3 regions of the Halonatronomonas betaini genome follow, and region 2 is predicted to be linked to each of the others. Evidence: a T-box and tRNA genes for the amino acid it is inferred to sense, from the RefSeq annotation. Region 2 holds a T-box; the other regions hold tRNA genes.
The links. A T-box is a leader RNA that pairs with one kind of tRNA and senses whether it is charged. The one in region 2 lies ahead of leuS (leucine--tRNA ligase), so its partner is inferred to be a tRNA-Leu.

Region 1 (4,021 bases), 110 kb from region 2:
AATTCTGGCAGGCGACTGCGCCCTGGAGTCAATGGGTTTTGAAACCATTGGTTTTGGTGGTGGCCGGGAAGATATCTGGGAACCAGAAAAAGATGCCTATTGGGGCAAAGAAGATGAATGGATGGGCAGGGAAAGATTTGATGAAAATGAAGAATTAGAAAAGCCCCTGGCTGCAACCCAGATGGGACTTATATATGTTAATCCAGAAGGGCCTGATGGCAATCCAGATCCTGAAGCTTCAGCTAAAAATGTTAGAGAAACCTTTGAGCGGATGGGCATGAATGATGAAGAGACAGTCGCATTAATCGCAGGTGGCCATACCTTTGGTAAATGCCATGGTGCCGGCGACCCAGAATTAGTGGGTCCAGAACCAGAGGCTGCTCCTCTAGAAGAACAGGGCCTGGGCTGGAAGAATGCATTCAAGACAGGTAAAGGAGAGCATACAACCTCCAGTGGAATAGAAGGTGCCTGGAGTCCAGAACCGATTAAATGGAATAACGGTTATTTTAGAGTCTTATTAGAATACGAATATGAGTTAGTTAAAAGTCCAGCTGGAGCAAACCAGTGGCTTGCCATGGATGTCAAGGAAGAGGATATGATAGAAGCTGCCCATAATCCTGACAAGAAGTTCCGGCCAATGATGACTACAGCAGATTTATCACTAAAGAATGATCCAGTTTATGAAGAGATAGCCTGGAGATTTTATAAAAATCCAGAGGAATTTGAAGAAGCCTTTGCTAAAGCCTGGTTTAAGCTGGTCCATCGTGATATGGGGCCAAAATCCAGATATTTAGGCGAGGATGTTCCAGAAGAAGACTTTATCTGGCAGGATCCACTGCCTGAGCAAGATTACGAAATCGTCAATGATGCAGATATCAGAGAGCTTAAAAAGCAGATCCTGGCAACAGAGCTATCAATCTCCGAGCTCGTCAAAGCTGCCTGGGCTTCAGCCTCGACCTTTAGAGGCTCAGATAAACGGGGTGGAGCAAATGGAGCTAGAATTAGACTTACCCCGCAAAAGAACTGGGAAGTCAATCAACCTGAAGAGTTAAATAAAGTGCTGCAGGTCTTAGGAGACATCCAGCAGAAGTTTAACAAAGCTCAGTCCGGTAATAAGAGAGTTTCAATGGCAGACTTAATAGTCTTAGGTGGCTCTGCTGCAATCGAGCAGGCTGCTCAGGCTGCCGGCTATGACTTAGAAGTTCCCTTTACACCAGGCCGGGTCGATGCCTCACAGGAGCAGACAGAAGAAGAATTCTTTGAATTAATCGAGCCAGAAGCAGATGGATTCCGTAATTATACCAAAGCTAAGTATACTGTACCGGCAGAGGATATGCTAGTGGATAAAGCCCAGCTACTAACCCTGACAGCACCTGAAATGACCGCTTTAGTAGGAGGCTTTAGAGTTTTAGAAGCCAATTACAAAAACTCACAACATGGTGTATTTACAGAAGAACCTGGCAAGTTGACCAATGACTTCTTTGTAAATCTACTTGATATGTCAACTAAATGGAAGCCGTCTTCAGAAGATAAAGATATATTTGAAGGCAGAGATCGTTCAACTGGAGAGCTTAAATGGACAGGAACTAGAGTAGATTTAATTTTTGGTTCTGATTCCAGACTACGGGCCATCTCAGAGGTATATGCATCTGATGATGCCGAAGAAAAATTCGTCAAGGATTTCATCTCAGCCTGGGACAAAGTAATGAATGCTGACCGTTTCGACTTAGAGTAATCACAAGATTAATAAATAATCTAAAACTTGTTTTATTAAGCCTCTGGCTAAATGTCAGGGGCTTATTTATTTTACTAAACAAAAAAGAATAGCTATTTCTAGAGTTTAACAGGCTTGGAAGATTTAATGGCCTCTCTAAGCCGCCATATAGGCTATTCTGGGAGTGTTTTTGTAAATAATAAGGATTGGCCTGCCTTCAGCATTGAATAGGAAGAAGTGGCTAATATGATTGAATTATTCGATTGCTATTACTTTAATGATCTTGTAATAATATCTGGTGTGGGTCGGTACTGGGTTGGTACTGGGTTGGTACTGGGTCGGTACTGGGTTGGTACTGGGGAGGTATTGAATGAAAGTTATATAACTTAACTAACTTAATCCTTGAAATACAAATGGTGCCGAAGGTGGGACTCGAACCCACACAGGCGTGAGCCCAACGGATTTTGAATCCGTCGCGTCTGCCAGTTCCGCCACTTCGGCACATTATTTATCCTATCATAAAATTTTTTAAAAAACAAGAGGTTTGTAAACTGTTTACAGGCTTTAAATGATTATTTTTGATATTATTATAATAAGTACAAAAATTAGAGCAGGAGGTGTTTAATAATGGCAGTAGAAGAGAAGGTTTCAGGGAAGTATAAGGTTGAATTTACTGAAGATGCTAAAGATTTTATTAAAGATAAAGATTTTGAAGATATAACTGTAAAGATGATTAGACAGAGCGGAGGTTGAAGTGGTCCAACTATGAAGCCTGAGGTTCAGGCTGGAAGTCCAAAAGGTAAGGAAAGAGACTATTATCAAACTGTTAAAACTGATGGTGTAAATATTCATATAGCTAAAAATATGAATAGGGAGAATACAAACATTAAATTAACTATTGATGTAACAGGTTTTTGGGTTGTCAAAAATCTTTATCTTTCAAATTTAGAGCAATTTTAATTCTTTACTGGCCGGTAATAATCCGGTCAGTTTTTTTCTTTATATTATAAAATGTTTTTTTTAACATAATAAAACATAATAAATTTTATTTAATGTGCAGGAATTTAGTAGGATATCTTTAATATAATAATAGAATTATATTTTTCATTATTTTAATAAAATTTATAAGGGGGAATTTGTTAATGTTAGATTCATTACTTGCGGTTAATGATGCAATCAACGAGATTGTATGGGGGCCACCTTTTCTTGTTTTACTTGTAGGTACAGGGATTTATCTGACCTTCAGACTTAATTTTTTCCAGTTTACTCATTTTAAATTATCATGGAAACAAAGTTTTGGAAGATACTTCAGTAAAGAAGCAGAAGAAGAGGGTGGAGTATTAAGCTCCTTTCAGGCCATAAGTTCTGCTATGGCAGCAACGCTTGGTGTTGGAAATATAGCCGGTGTTAGTACTGCTCTCTCACTCGGTGGTCCAGGTGCAATCTTCTGGATGTGGGTCTCTGCTTTATTTGGAATGGCCACAAAGTTTGCTGAGGCTCAATTAGGTATTAAATATCGTGAAGAACATGGAGAAGATGATTTTACTGGTGGAGTAATGTATTATATTCAGAATGGTATGGGTGGAAAATGGAAATGGCTGGCCGTACTTTATGCATTCTTTGCTGGAATTGCAGCCTTTGGTATTGGTAATATGGTTCAATCCAATACACTTGCCCATGCAGCTGAAGATGGCTTTGCCATACCAACCTGGGTAACCGGTGTTGTAGTAGTATTTTTTGTTGGTTTAGTTATTATTGGTGGAGTAAAAAGAATTGGTAAAGTAGCAGAAAAATTAGTTCCATTAATGGCTATTTTCTATTTTGTTGGTGGTGGCTTAATTATAATCTTAAATATTGGTGCTGTACCTGCGGTCTTTGCTGATATTTTCTCCAGTGCGTTTACTGGTTCGGCAGCTGTTGGTGGCTTTGCCGGTGCAACAGTCAGGATGGCAGTCCGTTTTGGTGTAGCCCGAGGTGTATTCTCAAACGAAGCCGGACTTGGAGCCGCTTCAATTATACATGCCCAGGCCAGAAACAAACCTACCCGTCAGGGTATGTGGGGTATCTGGGAAGTTATAATTGATACATTAGTCGTTGGTACAATTACTGCACTAGTTGTACTTCTAACAGGCGCGTTGGAAACAGGAGAAACTGGAGCTGTTTTAGCTTCAGAGGGCTTTACAATGGGGCTACCAGGTCCCGGAGGCTATATCATAAATATTAGTATTATAGTCTTTGCCTTTACAACTATGTTAACCTGGAGTTTTTATGGTGAAGAAAGTTGGAGATATATCTTCGGCAAAAAAA
Region 2 (4,021 bases):
GATTATTATTATAATATTTTTTGGCGGGATTGCCAGCCAATATCTGACTACTAACTTTTCTGCTCAGGAAAATAACCCATTTCCTGATTCTAAAATAAATGTATTAATAACAGGCCATGATGATGACCACTATGGGGTTAGCAGAACTGATACAATCATTCTTGCAAGTATTGATATTGAGACCCGGCAGGCTGGCCTTGTATTTATCCCGAGGGATACACGGGTAAGTATACCTGGTAGAGGCATTAACCGAATAAATTCAGCTTATGCCTTTGGTGGAATAGATTTAACCATTGAAACAATAGAAGATTTTTTAGATATAAATATTGATTATTATGCTGATTTAGATTTCGATGGTTTTATTAAAATCATAGATGCTATTGGTGGTGTTGATATTAATGTTGAGAGAGACTTAGATTATGTTGATAGAGCCGGTGACCTTAATATAAGTATTCCTGCAGGTCAGCAGACCCTGGATGGTGAGAATGCTCTTGATTATGTTAGATATAGAGAATCTTCTCGAGGAGATATTGGCAGGGTTGAAAGGCAGCAGAAATTTGTCAATGCTGTAATTAGCCAGGCTTTAAGCCCTTCAACAATAGCCAGATTGCCATCTATCTACCAGGAAATTAATAGGGCAGTCGATACCAATATTCCATTAATTGATATATCATCATTTTTATTTCTGGCCAAAGATATTGATTTAAACAATCTGGAAACTGCCATGGTTCCAGGTAGTCCTGAATATATTGGAGGAGCAAGTTACTGGGTTCCAGATCAAGAAGAAACAGAGGCTTTAGTGCATAAGCTAATCCATAGCAAAGAATATATTGCTAACAATCAGACTGATTTAGTTATAAGTAATGGCAATGGAACAGCAGGAGTTGCTGGAAATCTGGCAAATGAGTTAGAAAGGTTTGGCTTTAATATCAAGAGAATAACCAATGCTGATCACTTTAATTATGAAGAGACAGAAATAAGGTATTACTCTGATGAGAAAAGGCCTGCTGTTAATAATTTATTAAATTATATAGGTGGCGAAGCCATCTTTATTGATAATGAAGAGGAAGATTCAGAGATAAATAAAAGCAAGATTGAAATAATTATAGGACATGACTTTTTAGAAAGAGACCAGGAAGAGGAAGGGGTATGAATTGAATGGAAAGTTTAAGTAGTAAGGAAAAAGCTTTAAGAATTTCAGAAATAGCAGATGATAAAAAGGGGCAGAATATTTCAGTTTTAGAAGTTAATGAACTTACACCAATGGCTGATTATTTTGTAATAGTTAGTGGTCAGAATGAAAATCAGGTTCAGGCTATTGCCAGAGAGATAGAAGATAGTTTAGCTGAAGATGGTATAGAACCTCATAAAATTGCCGGCAGGGATCAGGGACGCTGGATTCTTTTAGATTACCAGGATATTATTGTTCATATCTTTCATCACCAGGAAAGAGAGTATTATGATCTTGAGAGATTATGGGCAGATGCTAAAAAATTATTAGAAGATGCATAAAAAATTCCTTGACAGTCAATTTAAATAATCATATAATTTTAATATATAAATATCTTATAAACGATGATAGAAATTAGTAGGTATCATACTGATCGAAGAGAGCCGGAGGTGCTGGGATCCGGCATCAGTCCCTGTGCTGAACTCATTCTTGAGTTTCAGAGGTGAATAAATTAGCTTCTGACGTTAACAGCGTTAATGTTTTGAGTGAACCTTATTTATTAAGGTTAATCTGGGTGGTACCACGGGTATATAAACCTCGTCCCTTTTTCTTTCTGGGATGGGGTTTTAATTATTTATAATAATAAAACAAGGGGATGATATTAATGGCAGAACAATATGATTTTCAAAGCTTTGATAAGAAATGGCAGGAAAAATGGGAGAATGCTGAATTGGACAAAGTAGATATCAAGGAGGGACCTGAACATTATGTGCTAGAAATGTTCCCTTATCCATCCGGGAAATTACATATGGGCCATGTTAGAGTCTATTCAATTGGCGATGTAATTGCCCGATATAAAAGGATGCAGGGTTATAATGTTATGCATCCAATGGGCTGGGATGCTTTTGGTCTCCCAGCAGAAAATGCAGCAATTGAACATGGAAATATTCATCCTAAAGACTGGACCTGGGATAATATAACTGAAATGAAAAGGCAGATGAAAAGTCTAGGTTTAAGTTATGATTGGGATAGAGAAGTTACAACAGCCAGTGAGGATTATTATCGCTGGACTCAATGGTTCTTTATTCAAATGTTTAAGAACGATTTAGCTTACAGGAAAAAAGCAGCAGTTAACTGGTGCCCGAGTTGCGAAACTGTACTTGCAAATGAGCAGGTTGTTGATGATGCCTGTGAACGTTGCGAAACAGACGTAGAGAAAAAGAAATTGGCCCAGTGGTTTTTAAGAATCACTGATTATGCTGATAGATTGCTTGATGACCATAGGTTTTTGGATAAATGGCCAGATAGAGTTAAAGCAATGCAGAAAAACTGGATTGGTAGAAGTGAAGGTACATTGATAAATTTCCCGGTACCGGCTACAGATGATCAGATTGAAGTCTTTACAACCAGGCCAGATACCATTTATGGTGCAACATATATGGTATTAGCACCGGAACATCCACTTGTTGATAAATTCCTTGAAGTTTCTGGAAAAGAAGCTGAATTAAATGAATTTATTGAGAGAGTTAGCCAGCAGGAAGAGGAAGAGAGGACCTCTCCAGATTCAGAGAAAATAGGAATAGATACAGGGGTTAAGGCTGTTAATCCTCTATCTGGAGAAGAAATCCCTATTTTTATTGCTAATTATGTTTTGATGGATTATGGTACAGGTGCTATAATGGCAGTTCCTGCTCATGATCAGAGGGACTTTGATTTTGCAAAGAAATATGATATTAATATCCGTGAGGTTATTAGACCAGAAGATCAGGCCGGTGAAACACCTGGTGGACTGGAAGAAGCATTTGTTGAACCAGGAGTGCTTGTTAATTCTGGTAAATTTGATGGCTTGAATTCTGATGAAGCATTTGATAAAATAGCTGCATATTTAGAAGAAGCTGGAATTGGGCAGAGGAATGTTAATTATAGGCTAAAGGACTGGCTTATCTCCAGACAGCGTTACTGGGGGGCACCAATTCCTATGGTTTATTGTGATGAATGTGGGATTGTGCCAGTATCAGAAGATGATTTACCTGTTAAATTACCCTATGAGATAGAATTAGGAAAAGGTGGAGAATCACCACTTAAGAAATCTGATGAATTTGTTAATACAACCTGTCCTGAATGTGGCAGTAATGCCAGGCGTGAGACAGATACAATGGATACATTTGTGGATTCATCCTGGTATTTCATGAGGTATTTAGATGCCAGCAATGAAGAGATTCCCTTTGAAAAAGAGAATGCTGATAATTGGACACCTGTAGATACCTATGTCGGTGGCGTTGAACATGCTATTTTACATCTTTTATATGCCCGTTTCTTTACAAAGGTTATGAAGGATTTGAATCTAACTGAAACTATTGAGCCCTTTGATCATTATTTAGCACAGGGAATGGTTTTAAAAGATGGCAGCAAGATGTCAAAAAGCAAAGGGAATGTTGTAGATCCACTAAATATCCTATCTAATTATGGGGCAGATGCAACCAGACTCTTTATTCTATTTGCAGCTCCTCCGGAAAAAGATCTTGAATGGAGCGATAAAGGCATAGAAGGTCAGGCCAGATTTGTTAATAGGGTTTGGAGAGCAGTTATTGATAATCTGGATCTATTAAAAGATGCTTCAGTTGAAATTAATCCAGATTCATTTGAAGATCAGGATAAGAAATTATATCGAAAGCTCCATGAGACCATAAAAAGAGTTACAATTGATCTTGGAGAAAGATTTAATTTTAATACAGCAATTAGTGCTATCATGGAATTAACCAATGAAATATACTCTTATTTAAATAATGATCAGATTAATCCTAACCTGTTTAGAAATGTCGTTGAAAATCTCTTATTAATGCTAGCTCC
Region 3 (4,021 bases), on a different contig from region 2:
TCTGGCTAGAGTCTGAGCTAGCAATGTCTTACCGCAGCCAGTCGGACCTACCATCATAATATTACTTTTTTGCAATTCAACATCATCAATCTTCATATCTGAATTAACTCTTTTATAATGATTATAAACTGCAACAGATAAAGATTTCTTTGCTCTACTTTGACCGATAACATATTGATCAAGGATATCCTTAATTTCAATCGGTTTCGGTACCCTGTCAAGAGCAATATCCTTATCTTCATGTAGTTCTTCTTCAATAATTTCATTACAAAGTTCTATGCATTCATCACAGATATAAACACCAGGACCTGCAACAAGTTTTTTGACCTGTTCTTGAGATTTTCCACAAAAAGAACATTTTAATTGTCCTTTTTCGTCTCCAAATTTAAACATTTAATCACCTCATTTGAGGAACTTATTTCTCTTGCAATTCATTCCTCGTTATAACTTCATCTATAATTCCATAATCCATTGCATCTTCAGCCGACATAAAGAAATCTTTTTCAATATCCTGACTGATTTTTTCTTCTGTCTGTCCAGTATGCTTGCTCATAATTTCATTTAAAATATCTTTTAAATCTAACAACTCTTTAATATGAACTTCAGCATCACTTGCCTTACCCTGTGCTCCACCCATTGGCTGGTGGATCATAATTCTACTATAAGGGAGTGAATAACGCTTCTTTTCTGCACCTGCAGCAAGTAATAAAGCACCTGCACTTGCAGCCTGACCCATACAGATAGTAACAACATCAGGTTTTATATACTGCATGGTATCATATATTGCTAAAGCAGCTGTAACACTACCACCAGGACTATTAATATAAAGATAAATATCTTTATCAGGATCTTCAGCTTCAAGAAAAAGCATCTGGGCAATAATCACATTTGCCATATTATCTTCAACTACTGAACCGAGAAAGATAATTCTATCTTTTAATAATCTTGAATAAATATCATATGATCTTTCGCCACGGTTAGTCTGCTCAACTACCATTGGAATTAAACTCATCGACATACCTCCTAGCTCTAAGAAATAATTTCCTCTATACTTCTATTCTAATTGTTTTCAATTAAGAAATCAATAGTCTTTTCCATTTTTAATCCATTTCTTAAGGATTCTAACTGACCCTGCATCTGCATAAATGCTTTAACCTGCTCGAAATCCTGGTCATTGGCATCAGCAATTTCTTTTAATTTATCATCAATTTCTTCATCAGTAACCTCAATACCTTCTTCTTCAGCAATAGCTTCTAAAACTAGATTATTCTTGGCTCTATCTGCAGCCTGTTCACGATTTTCTTCTCTCCATTCATCCTGGGAACTGCCCATATACTTAAAGTAATCCTCAATATTAATTCCCTGCTGCTGGAGATTCTGAGCCATCTGCTGCATCATCTGATCAAGCTCATTTTGAATTAGCTGTTCAGATACTTCTACTTCAGCTGCCTCTGAAACCTTTTCAATTATCTCATTTTCAAGGTTTCTCTTTGCCTGATTCTCTTTTTGTTCTTTTAATCTATTTTCAATATCCTCTTTAAACTCATCAAGGGTATCAAATTCACTAACATCTTTGGCAAATTCATCATCTAACTCAGGAAGTTCTTTAACTTTAATCTCTTTTATAGTAACTTCAAAAACAGCATCCTGGCCGGCTAAGTCCTCAGCCTGATACTCTTCTGGAAATGTTACCTCTACTTCATATGGTTCATCATTAATCTCTTTGCCGATTAATTGGTCTTCAAAACCAGGAATAAACTGGCCTGAACCAATTTCAAGTGTAAATTCTTCAGCAGATCCACCAGGAAATGCTTCGCCATCAACAAAGCCTTCAAAATCAATAATTACATGATCGCCTTCCTGAACCTCATCTCTATCTACACTTACTAATTGACTCTGCTCTTCACGCTGTTTATTTAAAACAGCCATTATATCTTCTTCAGTTACTTCAGTTTCTTCTCTATCAACATCATAACCGGTATATTCACCTAACTCTACATCAGGCTTAACTTCTACAATAGCAGTAAATGTTGCCGGTTCATCTTCAGCAATATAAAAATCTTCAAATTCTGGTTCAGAAATCGGCTCAATATCAGCCTCTTCAATGGCCTTCTGATAATTTTGTGGAATTAATATATCTAAGGCATCCTTATGGAGCACTTCTTTTCCATAATTAGCTTCTAAAACCTTTCTTGGTACCTTACCCTTCCTGAATCCAGGTAAGGATACTTCTTTTCTAACTTTTTTATAAGCCTGCTCTAAAGCCTGATTAACCTCATCTATATCGACTTCAACATCCAGTCTCACTTTATTATCTTCCAGTCTTTCCTGTTTAACATCCATTTAAATGATCCCCCTTATAGCTTTAATAATGATAAAAGATTACAAAAACAGATCTATATTTTAACAATACCCCGAATTGGCAAAGGCCAAAACGGGGTCATTTAAGATCAATATTATTAAAAAAATGGTGCGGAAGGTGGGACTCGAACCCACACAGGCTAGGCCCACTAGATCCTAAATCTAGCGCGTCTGCCAATTCCGCCACTTCCGCAAAACAAATTAACTTAATTCCTCAAACCATAATAATTCTAGCATAATAAAAAACTCTTGTCAAGCATTTGTAAATAAAAAATTCCTTATTGACTTATTTTCTGAAAATGTTATACTTAAACTGCAAACAAAAATCAATAAAGGGGAGTCTCACTGGAGGCTGAGAGGATGCAAAGTCATCGACCCTCATTACCTGATCCTGATCATGCAGGCGCAGGGAAACTTATAAATTATCCTCCAGCAGTATTAGCAGGCTTCCTAAAATACTAGGAGGTATTTTTTATGCAAAACGAAAAACTAAGAATTATGATTGAAATTTCAATGGCAGTTGCACTTTCAACAATCCTATCATTTATAACCCTCTGGCGTATGCCAATGGGAGGTTCAGTAAATTTAGTTATGCTTCCCATATTTATCATGGCTTTCAGAAATGGAGCTCGAGCCGGAATTTTAACTGGAATCCTATATGGTGCTGTTAGATTAATGTTAGGAGCCTATGTTGTACACCCAGCACAATTCCTGCTTGATTATCCAATTGCTTATGGTTTTATAGGAATAGCTGGCTTCTTTAAAATATTCACTGAGAAAAACCAATTAAATATAATTAATTTCATTCAAGCTTTTAGCATAGCAGCTTTAGGAGTGTTTACATCCCACTTGCTATCTGGAGTGATTTTCTTTGCTGACAGTGCTCCTGCCGGTCAAAATCCCTGGGTATATTCAGCTCTATATAATATAACCCATGTATTACCGACAATAATTATAACTGCAATAGTGATTGCTTTAATTTCAAAAAGACCTGAAATAGTATTTTTAAGTTACAGAGAAAATCAAAGTTAATAAATCAAAATAAAATAATTAACTAAAAGAGGTAGATAATTATGAATAATAACGATAGAATCCATAATATTAGCAAATATTTAGCAGATAAAAAAGCTCAACCGTTAAATATAAATACAATTTATTCTGTTTTATTGCCTTTAATTAAAGATAACAAAGGCAATCTATCTCTTTTATACCAGGTAAGATCAGAAAATCTAACAACCCAGCCCGGGGAAATTTCCTTCCCCGGGGGCAGGGTTGAAAAGGGAGAAACCCCATCCCAGGCTGCAATTAGAGAAACTATCGAAGAATTGGGTATCTCCATTAAGAATATAAAGCCATTAGGCAAACTAGATTTCCTGGTCACCCCATATAACTTTGCAATTTATCCCTATTTAGGCCAGTTAATTGATGTCTCTGTAGAGGATATAAATAATAATGATAATCTTAATGAAATCAAGAAAGTTTTTACAGTTCCATTAAACTTTCTAATTAACAACCAGCCTGAAGAATATAAAATAAATGTTCGAACAAAACCAAAAGAAGATAGTGACTTCCCATTTCATCTAATCAAAGATGGCCATAATTACCAGTGGCGAGAAGGCGATTATTCAGTTTTATTCTACAGGTACCAGGATAAAATCAT

Region 1: it encodes a tRNA-Leu, which carries the amino acid that the T-box ahead of leuS (leucine--tRNA ligase) is inferred to sense. The anticodon was not compared.
Region 3: it encodes a tRNA-Leu, which carries the amino acid that the T-box ahead of leuS (leucine--tRNA ligase) is inferred to sense. The anticodon was not compared.

What each region holds. Positions count from the first base shown of each region.
Region 1 covers NZ_JADPIE010000001.1:457,356-461,376, forward strand. Annotated here, with positions in the region: gene katG (catalase/peroxidase HPI) at 1-1,735, shown strand, start outside; tRNA gene I0Q91_RS02265 (tRNA-Leu) at 2,129-2,215, opposite strand; gene I0Q91_RS02270 (hypothetical protein) at 2,342-2,467, shown strand; gene I0Q91_RS02275 (hypothetical protein) at 2,480-2,674, shown strand; gene I0Q91_RS02280 (alanine/glycine:cation symporter family protein) at 2,857-4,021, shown strand, end outside.
Region 2 covers NZ_JADPIE010000001.1:569,155-573,175, forward strand. Annotated here, with positions in the region: gene I0Q91_RS02805 (LCP family protein) at 1-1,153, shown strand, start outside; gene rsfS (ribosome silencing factor) at 1,159-1,512, shown strand; T-box leader at 1,567-1,779, shown strand; gene leuS (leucine--tRNA ligase) at 1,836-4,021, shown strand, end outside.
Region 3 covers NZ_JADPIE010000002.1:468,571-472,591, forward strand. Annotated here, with positions in the region: gene clpX (ATP-dependent Clp protease ATP-binding subunit ClpX) at 1-393, opposite strand, end outside; gene clpP (ATP-dependent Clp endopeptidase proteolytic subunit ClpP) at 416-1,012, opposite strand; gene tig (trigger factor) at 1,060-2,343, opposite strand; tRNA gene I0Q91_RS05350 (tRNA-Leu) at 2,469-2,554, opposite strand; TPP riboswitch at 2,685-2,790, shown strand; gene thiT (energy-coupled thiamine transporter ThiT) at 2,836-3,393, shown strand; gene I0Q91_RS05360 (NUDIX hydrolase) at 3,435-4,021, shown strand, end outside.